DNA from 4 places in the Pseudomonas asplenii genome. Region 4 is predicted to be linked to each of the others. Evidence: predicted binding sites of a transcription regulator. Region 4 holds the regulator's gene; each other region holds the start of a gene.

Region 1 (2,205 bases), 920 kb from region 4:
CGCTGTTCCAGCGTGGTTTGCAGCGCTTGCTGCAGGGCGTCTTGTGCCTTGTACAAGTCGGCGACCACGGCGTTGCCTTGGGCAGGCAGATTCTGCACCCCGCCGATGGTTTCGCTGGTTGAGGCGAGCAGGCCCTCAAGTCCATTGCGGAAACTGTCCAGGCCCGCCAAGGCGCTGGTAATCGGCGTTTGAATCTGGTCGGTCAGGGCCGGCTCTTTGCGGCGCAGCAGCGCGAGGCTTTGCAGCAGCTCGTTGCGGGTCAGCATTTCATTTTTGAGCGTGGCCTTGATCGCACCACGTGTGCCCGCGCTTAACGTTTGCCCGTCACGCAGACCGCCGGCCATGCCCCGCAACTGGCCGACGATGTTGATCTGGCGGGGCAGTCGCAAGGTGCTCTGGTCGATCATGAACAGCGAGGCGTAGTCCTCGTCCAGCACCATCCCCGAGGTGGCGGACACGAAGTAGATGAAGTTCAAGGTTTCGGTGAGCTGGTCGTTCCAGTCATCGAACATCGTGCCTTGGTTGGCTGCGGATTTCGCTCGTTCGATCAAGCGCTGGGCGCTGCTATGCAGGCGTTGTACACGGTCGCCGGTTTCCAGCAGGCTGTTGAATTGCCGGTCGGTGGTTTCGAGTTTTGCAAAGGCGTCTTCCAGTTTTATCTGGTTTGCCTGTACCTCGGCTACGGCCGTTTGATCACCGCTGAGCAATCGGTGGGTGAGCGCGCGTTGCAACATGGATAAGCGCAGCACCGGCGTGACTTCTATCAGGTAGCGTTGGCCGATCTGTTCCGAGCGGATGACGTCGAGGCTGTCGTTGATCTGATTGATAACGCGTGTGCCCAGCAGGGTCAGCGGGATCAGGATGATGATCGCCAGCAGTCCGAACTTGGTGCGGAAGCGCAAGCGATTGGCCAGGTTAATGGCAGGGGTCAGAATATTCATATCGTTCTCACAGCCCGCTAGGGGTACTTGATGAGTGTGTGTGAGAACAGTCCGTTTCTCGGATTGTTATTGGCCGTTTCGGCGAATAACACGCTTGGATGTAAGGAATTTCTTCCCTGAGCGTATCGGGAGCTAAAGTAATAACTTTATAGAAAATTGTACAAATATATATTTTTGTACAATATCTGAACGTTTATGATGAGCCGATGTCATTTTGGCATCATTTTCGGAGCGTGGGCGGCAAAGCAGGGGTGGGCATGCGACCGATAGTCATTTTCTGTCGGTGCGTTCGACAGATCCACGCACATCCACTCGCGCAGTTCCGTCATCAGATACGCCAGCATCGCGGTCGAGCACGTGAGCCGCGTCGGTGGCTGGGGTAAGATGAGGCGTTTGCAATCACTGCCTCCCCCTATCAGCAGCCCACGGTAACAGCATGATCGAAGTAACCGAGGTTTCCATCGCGCAATTGCGCGCCGCGCTCGAATCCGGCCAGACCACGGCGGTAGAGCTGGTCCAGGCCTATCTCGCGCGGATTGATGCCTACGATGGCGCCAACACACCCACCGCCCTCAACGCCGTGGTGGTGCGTAACCCCGAAGCACTCAACGAAGCGCGGGCCTCCGATGCCCGCCGAGCCCGAGGCGAAACGCTGGGCCCGCTGGATGGCATTCCTTATACGGCCAAGGACAGCTACCTGGTCAAGGGCCTGACCGCCGCTTCCGGCAGCCCGGCGTTTGCCAAGCTGGTTGCCTATCGCGACGCCTTCACCATCGAGCGCCTGCGTGCCGCCGGGGCGATCTGCCTGGGCAAGACCAACATGCCGCCGATGGCGAACGGTGGTATGCAGCGTGGCGTCTACGGTCGGGCCGAAAGCCCGTACAACGCCGACTACCTGACCGCACCCTTTGCCTCGGGCTCTTCGAACGGTGCGGGTACGGCGACAGCCGCGAGCTTTTGCGCCTTCGGCCTGGCCGAAGAAACCTGGTCGAGCGGTCGTGGCCCGGCGTCGAACAACGGCCTGTGCGCCTACACCCCATCGCGCGGGGTGATTTCGGTACGCGGTAACTGGCCGTTGACGCCGACCATGGACGTGGTGGTGCCTTACGCCCGGACCATGGCCGACCTGCTGGAAGTGCTCGATGTGGTGGTCGCCGAAGACCCCGACACGCGCGGCGACCTGTGGCGTCTGCAGCCCTGGGTGCCGATTCCGAGCGTGATGTCGGTGCGGCCCGAATCCTATGCGGCCCTGGCGGTCGGCGCC
Region 2 (2,205 bases), 1.9 Mb from region 4:
CACACGACGTGATCAAGGGCGCCATTACCTTCGCCGTGCTTGAAGTACTCGATGGCCTCGTCATAGAGATCGCGACGGTCCGTCAGGATGCCGATGGCGATGAGCGAGTCCATGTTGGCCAGGTCCCAGTTGGCCCAGTAGTGATCGATCCTGGCGCCGTTGTGGTGGGTGAGGAAGTCGTGGTTCATCGGATAGAACACGGTGAGCATCATGCGCTTGAACCGGTCGAAATCCTGCGCGGGCCAGCCTGGATAGGTGCGCATGATTTCTGCTGCATTGGCCAGCTGATAGCCATAGATACCGGACGCCAGGAACTTGTCGGAGGTGCCGTCGATCCTGGTCAGGGTCTTGCCCCAGGCATCCAGAATGGCGATGGAATTCTCAGCGTAGGTGATGTCACCGCTTATTTTCCAGCGCAGGGCCAGGGCGTACGCCGCCGCCGCGTCGTTGAACAGCAGTGAGTAGTTCTCTTTGTCGGTCCCATTGTAGCCCCGGTAAATCACGCTCTGGGCTCGGGGTTTCCAGTTCAGGGACGCGTGCGGATTCCTGATCAGTACGCTCCAGCCATCGGCCCATGGCTGCGCCTGTCGGGTCACCTGGGTCTTCATGCGATCGAAGTCTGCCTGGGTATGCAGAGCGCCCGGATGAACGAAGGTGCTGGCCAGGGCGCAGGGTGCGATCAAGGCGAGTGCAAAAGCGTTCCCGAGGAGGGAACTGATGGTTTTGAACGAGGAGGTCAAGGTTTTCGGCTCTGGTTGGGGGAGGACAGAAAGAGCTTACGCTGCCAGGATGTGCGCAAGATGAAACATCCTGGTAGTGATCAATCTCGGACAAACTGCTGTCCGGGAAAGAGCAGGTAATTAAAGTTTCCACTGTTCAACCGGTGGCATTGCAAGACGCCCTCAAGTTTCGCCCGAAACAGCCGAAAAAATGGTAACGCCTATATAGTGTTAGTGCATCTTTGCAAAAAAACCAAAAGCCCGGACCAAGGATGCTCCACTATTCGAGTGCATACGTATGTATAGCAAACTCAGTATTTCCCAAAAGCTCTACCTCAGCTTCGCCATCATCGTGGTACTGCTAGGTATCCTGGTCCTCAGCGCCTATCGTGGTTTTGGGCAGGTCGACAACGCAATCAACAGCAATGTTCACAGTTACCAGGTGTTAACTCAGTCCCAGATTGCCCTTGAGCAGTTGATCAATATCGAAACCGGCATGCGCGGCTTCGCCATTACTGGCAAGGACAGCTTTCTTGAACCTCAGATCGCTGGCGAAGCCAAGTTTTCCAGCAGCTTGGCGGCGTTAAAAGCACTGACAATCGATAACGCCGAGCAACAGAAACGACTGGCTTCATTGGCACAGTTACAAACACGTTGGCTGGACGACGACATTCATTCGATCATTGCGCAACGGCGTCAACTGACACAGAGTGGCAACTCCGATGACGCCCTCACTCAGCGCATAAGCAGTGGCGCCGACAAAGCCAAAATGGATGGCATGCGCGGCATCCTGGCAGAACTGTCGCAGGCCGAAGAATCGCTGTTGGCAATCCGGACTCAAGAGATGAACGACGCCAAGGATCACGCGATTATGATTCTGGTGGTCGGTGGTTTGACCGCTGCCTTTTTGGCAATCATCCTGGCCTATGGTTTAGGCCGTACCACTCGCGCCCGCCTGCAATTGGCGATAGACGCGGCGACGGCAGTTGCCGAAGGTCGACTGGACACCGTGATTGATACCAGCAGCAGCGATGAACTGCCCAAGGCATTCGATCGTATGCAAACTCGCCTACGGGAAATGATCCAGCAGATCAATCAAGCCGCCACTCAATTGGTTGAGTCCGTGCAGCAGATCTCCGGGGCTTCGCAGCAGCTGTCCGGCGCGGTAAGTGAACAATCAAACTCAGCATCCGCGATGGCGGCCACGGTTGAAGAACTGACGGTCAGTATCAACCATGTATCCAATAACGCGGGCGAAGCCGGTGGACTCGCTCAGCGCTCTGGTCAGCAATCGCTGGATGGGTCCACCGTTATCCAGAACACACTGACCAGCATGAACGGTATTGCGAAGACCGTGCAGCATGCGTCCAGCAAAGTGTCCGAGTTGGGCCAGCATTCCGAGCAGATATCGACCATCATCAGCGTCATTCAGGGCATTGCCGATCAAACCAATCTCCTTGCCCTCAACGCTGCCATTGAGGCTGCT
Region 3 (2,205 bases), 2.5 Mb from region 4:
TCCTGCATCGAATGCTGGTTGGCACTCTGGGCCGCTTGCTGGTGGATCTGCTGCTGCAGCTCGCTCATGGGTTGCTGCAGATAGAGGCTCGACAGGTATTGCCAGCGCAGGCAATGAGGGCCGTTCCAGGCCTGTTGCGCCGCCAGGGCCAGACCATTGGCCAGCAGCACGGTGTTGGCGGGCTGGTTCAGCCAGCGGCGCAGGTCCGGATCGGCATCCAGTTGCTGCTGCTGGCGCAGGCGCTGATTATTGTCGCGGGCGATGTGCATCACCCTGGCGAGGGTCTTGCGCTCGTTCAGTAACACTTGATAGCCCTGGGTCACCCACACCGGTAGGCGCCAGAACTCGGCCATGGCCTGGCACAGCTCCAGCAGGCGCACACCGAACAGCTCTCGTTCAACCCTGCCGGCCGGTTCGTGTTTTTGCAGCACCCGCAACTCCCAGGCTTCGAGCAGCTTGGGGTGGGTCAGTGCCAGTGGCCAGAGTGGCGCGAGGAACAGCAGACTACCCCAGTGGATGTCCTGCCAGAGCCTGGCCAGGCGTGCGGCGAACAGACCGTTGGCCTGTTGGCTGGCGTGCTGGCTGATCAACTGCAACTGACGCAGAGCGACCGGGATTTCTTCCGGCATTCGCGCGGGCAGGCGCTCGAGCAGTTCTGCGGTGCGTTTCAGGCCGAGGCGGTTGATCGCGATCTCGAGGTTCTCGGCCGGCTCGCTCATGCTGCCTTGGGTGTGGTGGTTGGCTTCGCAAATTACGCTCAACGCCAGGGCTGGGCTATCCTGCATTAAATCGGCGATGTCGCGCAGCGAGCTGCGGCTGTCGGCAATGGCCCGGCAGACCCGGTCATGACTATCCTGTGGGACGGGCAGGCACACGCCCTGCAGCAGCTTGATCCAGCCTTGCAGGGTGTTCGGTCTTGCACTGGATGCATTCGTTTCATTTGTCATGATTAAGCGCGATCATCACCGTTGAGGTGCCCTGGAACGGGCCTGGCGGCGCGGCGCAGACACTGCTGCACAAGCCATGCGCCGCCGGTTTTCTGGCTTTTCGCCTGAACTGGCTATAGTCTGGCGCAGATTCGCCGATAAATAGAAGAAGAGATTTATTAACTTCCGAATATGACCTTGAACCCGACTCGACAAGTACTCTCATTCTATGGCTAAAATCATCGGCATCATTGTCGTATTCGCGAGCGTGCTCGGCGGATACGTGCTCTCCCACGGCAAGATTGCGGCCCTGATCCAGCCCTTCGAGGTGATGATCATCGGCGGTGCTGCACTGGGCGCTTTCCTGCAGTCCAACCCTGGCTATATGACCATGCACGTGGTCAAAAAATCCCTCGGCATGTTCGGCTCGCGGTTCAGCCACGCCTTCTACATGGAAGTGTTGGGGCTGATCTACGAGATCCTCAACAAGAGCCGTCGCGAAGGGATGATGGCGATCGAGGGCGACATCGAGGATGCCGCAGCCAGCCCGATCTTCGCCAAATACCCCGCGGTCCTCAAGGATGAGCGCATGACCGCGTTCATCTGTGACTACCTGCGTATCATGTCCTCGGGCAACATGGCTCCCCACGAGCTGGAAGGCCTGTTCGACATGGAACTGTTGAGCATGAAGGAAGAACTCGAACATCCGTCCCATGCCGTCACTGGTGTGGCTGACGGCATGCCCGGTTTCGGTATCGTTGCGGCGGTACTGGGTATTGTGGTGACCATGGCCTCCCTGGGGGAGGGCGACCAGAAGTCCATCGGTATGCACGTGGGTGCGGCACTGGTGGGTACCTTCTTCGGTATTCTCGCCGCCTACGGCTTCTTCGGGCCGCTGGCTCAATGTCTGGCCCACGATGCCAAGGAAGAGGTGAACGTCTACGAGGCGATCAAGGCCTCCCTGGTCGCGTCGGCTTCCGGCATGCCACCATCCCTGGCGGTGGAGTTCGGGCGCAAGGTTCTCTATCCGAAGCACCGGCCGAGCTTCGCCGAGCTGGAACAAGCGGTTCGCGGTCGCTGAGTCATGGAGAATAATCAGCCGATCATCATCAAGCGCGTCAAGCGCTTTGGCGGCGGGCACCATGGCGGTGCCTGGAAAATCGCCTTCGCCGACTTCGCGACAGCGATGATGGCGTTCTTTCTGGTGTTGTGGCTGCTGTCCACCGCGACCCCGGAGCAGAAGATCGCCATCGCCGGTTACTTCAAGGACCCGATCGGT
Region 4 (2,205 bases):
ATAGCCGTTCACACCCGCCTGGGCAGCCTCGATGATCTGCTCGCGCTTGGCTTCGGCCGTGACCATCAGGACCGGCAGGTGCTTGAGCTTTTCGTCGGCACGGACATGGCGCAGCAGATCGATGCCGGTCATACCGGGCATGTTCCAGTCGGTGACCAGAAAATCGATGCTGCCACTATTGAGCACCGGGATAGCGGTAATGCCATCGTCGGCCTCGACAGTGTTGGTGAACCCGAGGTCACGCAACAGGTTTTTGATGATCCGCCGCATCGTTGAGAAGTCATCAACAATGAGGATTTTCATGTTCTTGTTCAATTCGACCTCCAAGCAGTCTTAAACGCGTCTCAGCACCTGGACGCGCTGTTAAATCAATTCGGCACAACACTCGACAAGGCTCTGTACCCTACTGCATGGAAACCCCCACCGGCCGAGTCGCCAATACACCGTCACACGCTGCATCGGTCTCATTCGCAGTGCCCCCCACACACTGCCTGTCAACGCGCTCGCCACTCCCCCAAACGCCCCCGCAAACGGGCTGCGCACTGGCTATGCAACTGGCTGACTCGCGATTCGCTGACCCCCAGCACCTCACCGATTTCCTTGAGGTTCAGTTCCTCGTCGTAGTACAGCGACAACACCAGCCGCTCACGCTCCGGCAAATTGGCAATCGCATCCGCCAGTGCGCTCTGGAAGCGTTCATCCTCCAGATCGCGCGACGGTTCAAGATGAGCACTCGCGCCATCCTCATGCAACCCTTCATGCTCGCCGTCCTGTAACAGGTCGTCGAAACTGAACAATCGGCTGCCCAAGGTATCGTTCAAAATCCCGTAATAATCATCGAGACTCAATTGGAGTTCGGCTGCAACTTCATGATCTTTAGCGTCACGACCGGTTTTCGCTTCAATTGAGCGAATTGCGTCACTGACCATGCGCGTATTGCGGTGAACCGAACGCGGTGCCCAGTCCCCCTTGCGCACCTCATCGAGCATCGCCCCACGGATACGGATACCGGCATAAGTCTCGAAACTCGCGCCCTTGCCTGAATCGTATTTGGTCGAAACCTCGAGCAGGCCGATCATCCCCGCCTGGATCAGATCCTCGACCTGGACGCTGGCCGGCAGCCGCGCCAGCAGGTGATAAGCGATCCGCTTGACCAGGGGCGCGTAGCGCTCGATCAATTCATATTGGCTGTCACGCGACGACTTGGAATACATGCGATAGCCACTTGCAGTCATAGTACCGGTCCCGCACTCGTTTGAAGCACCAAACGTTCGACAAAGAATTCCAGATGTCCGCGTGGGTTGGCGGGCAACGGCCAAGTGTCGACCTTCTGCGCGATAGCCTTGAACGCCAGGGCACATTTCGAACGAGGGAACGCTTCGTAGACCGCACGCTGCTTTTGCACAGCCTTGCGAACGCATTCGTCGTACGGAACGGCACCTACGTATTGTAGAGCGACATCCAGGAAACGATCCGTGACCTTGGTCAATTTGGCAAACAGGTTGCGACCTTCCTGCGGGCTCTGGGCCATGTTGGCCAGCACGCGGAAACGATTCATGCCGTAATCGCGGTTGAGCAACTTGATCAGCGCATAGGCATCGGTGATCGAGGTGGGTTCGTCGCAGACCACCAGCAGCACTTCCTGGGCCGCGCGAACGAAACTGACGACCGAATCACCAATACCCGCAGCGGTATCGATAACCAGCACATCCAGGTTGTCGCCGATATCGCTGAACGCCTGGATCAGCCCGGCATGCTGGGCCGGATTGAGGTTGACCATGCTCTGGGTCCCGGAGGCCGCAGGCACGATACGGATTCCGCCAGGGCCTTGCAGCATCACATCGCGCAGCTCGCAGCGGCCCTCGACCACATCGGCCAGGGTCCGTTTAGGGGTCAGTCCCAGCAGAACGTCGACATTCGCCAGCCCCAGATCGGCATCCAGCAACATGACACGCCGGCCAAGCTCAGCCAGCGCCAGCGACAAGTTCACTGACACGTTAGTCTTTCCGACGCCACCCTTGCCGCCGGTCACCGCAATCACCTGTACGGGATGCATGCTGCCCATGTTCTCTTCTTACCTTGTCTTGCTTAGACGGAAGGCCACATAACTGGCTGCGCGTTCCCCAAGGAACCTAATGCCTGGCAGACCATCGATGTAGATGCATTGCAACGTCTTCATGATTACCTCACCCCACTCGCTTGGAC

What was found. The regulator FliA, encoded in region 4, starts transcription of late flagellar genes. The targets are predictions, from matches to a motif close to CTAAAGTTTNNNNNNNNNNNGCCGNTAA.
Region 1: the regulator FliA is predicted to act here: its motif matches at 1,064-1,091, upstream of BLU37_RS19990 (methyl-accepting chemotaxis protein).
Region 2: the regulator FliA is predicted to act here: its motif matches at 902-929, upstream of BLU37_RS23930 (methyl-accepting chemotaxis protein).
Region 3: the regulator FliA is predicted to act here: its motif matches at 1,061-1,088, upstream of motA (flagellar motor stator protein MotA).

Annotation. Positions count from the first base shown of each region.
Region 1 is NZ_LT629777.1:4,398,291-4,400,495, forward strand. Features, by position in the region: gene BLU37_RS19990 (methyl-accepting chemotaxis protein) at 1-941, opposite strand, end outside; gene BLU37_RS19995 (amidase) at 1,378-2,205, shown strand, end outside.
Region 2 is NZ_LT629777.1:5,395,358-5,397,562, reverse strand. Features, by position in the region: gene BLU37_RS23935 (alginate lyase family protein) at 1-683, opposite strand, end outside; gene BLU37_RS23930 (methyl-accepting chemotaxis protein) at 1,018-2,205, shown strand, end outside.
Region 3 is NZ_LT629777.1:1,017,539-1,019,743, reverse strand. Features, by position in the region: gene BLU37_RS04665 (HDOD domain-containing protein) at 1-947, opposite strand, end outside; gene motA (flagellar motor stator protein MotA) at 1,156-2,007, shown strand; gene motB (flagellar motor protein MotB) at 2,011-2,205, shown strand, end outside.
Region 4 is NZ_LT629777.1:3,481,069-3,483,273, reverse strand. Features, by position in the region: gene BLU37_RS16025 (chemotaxis response regulator CheY) at 1-303, opposite strand, end outside; gene fliA (RNA polymerase sigma factor FliA) at 495-1,235, opposite strand; gene fleN (flagellar synthesis regulator FleN) at 1,232-2,065, opposite strand; gene flhF (flagellar biosynthesis protein FlhF) at 2,187-2,205, opposite strand, start outside.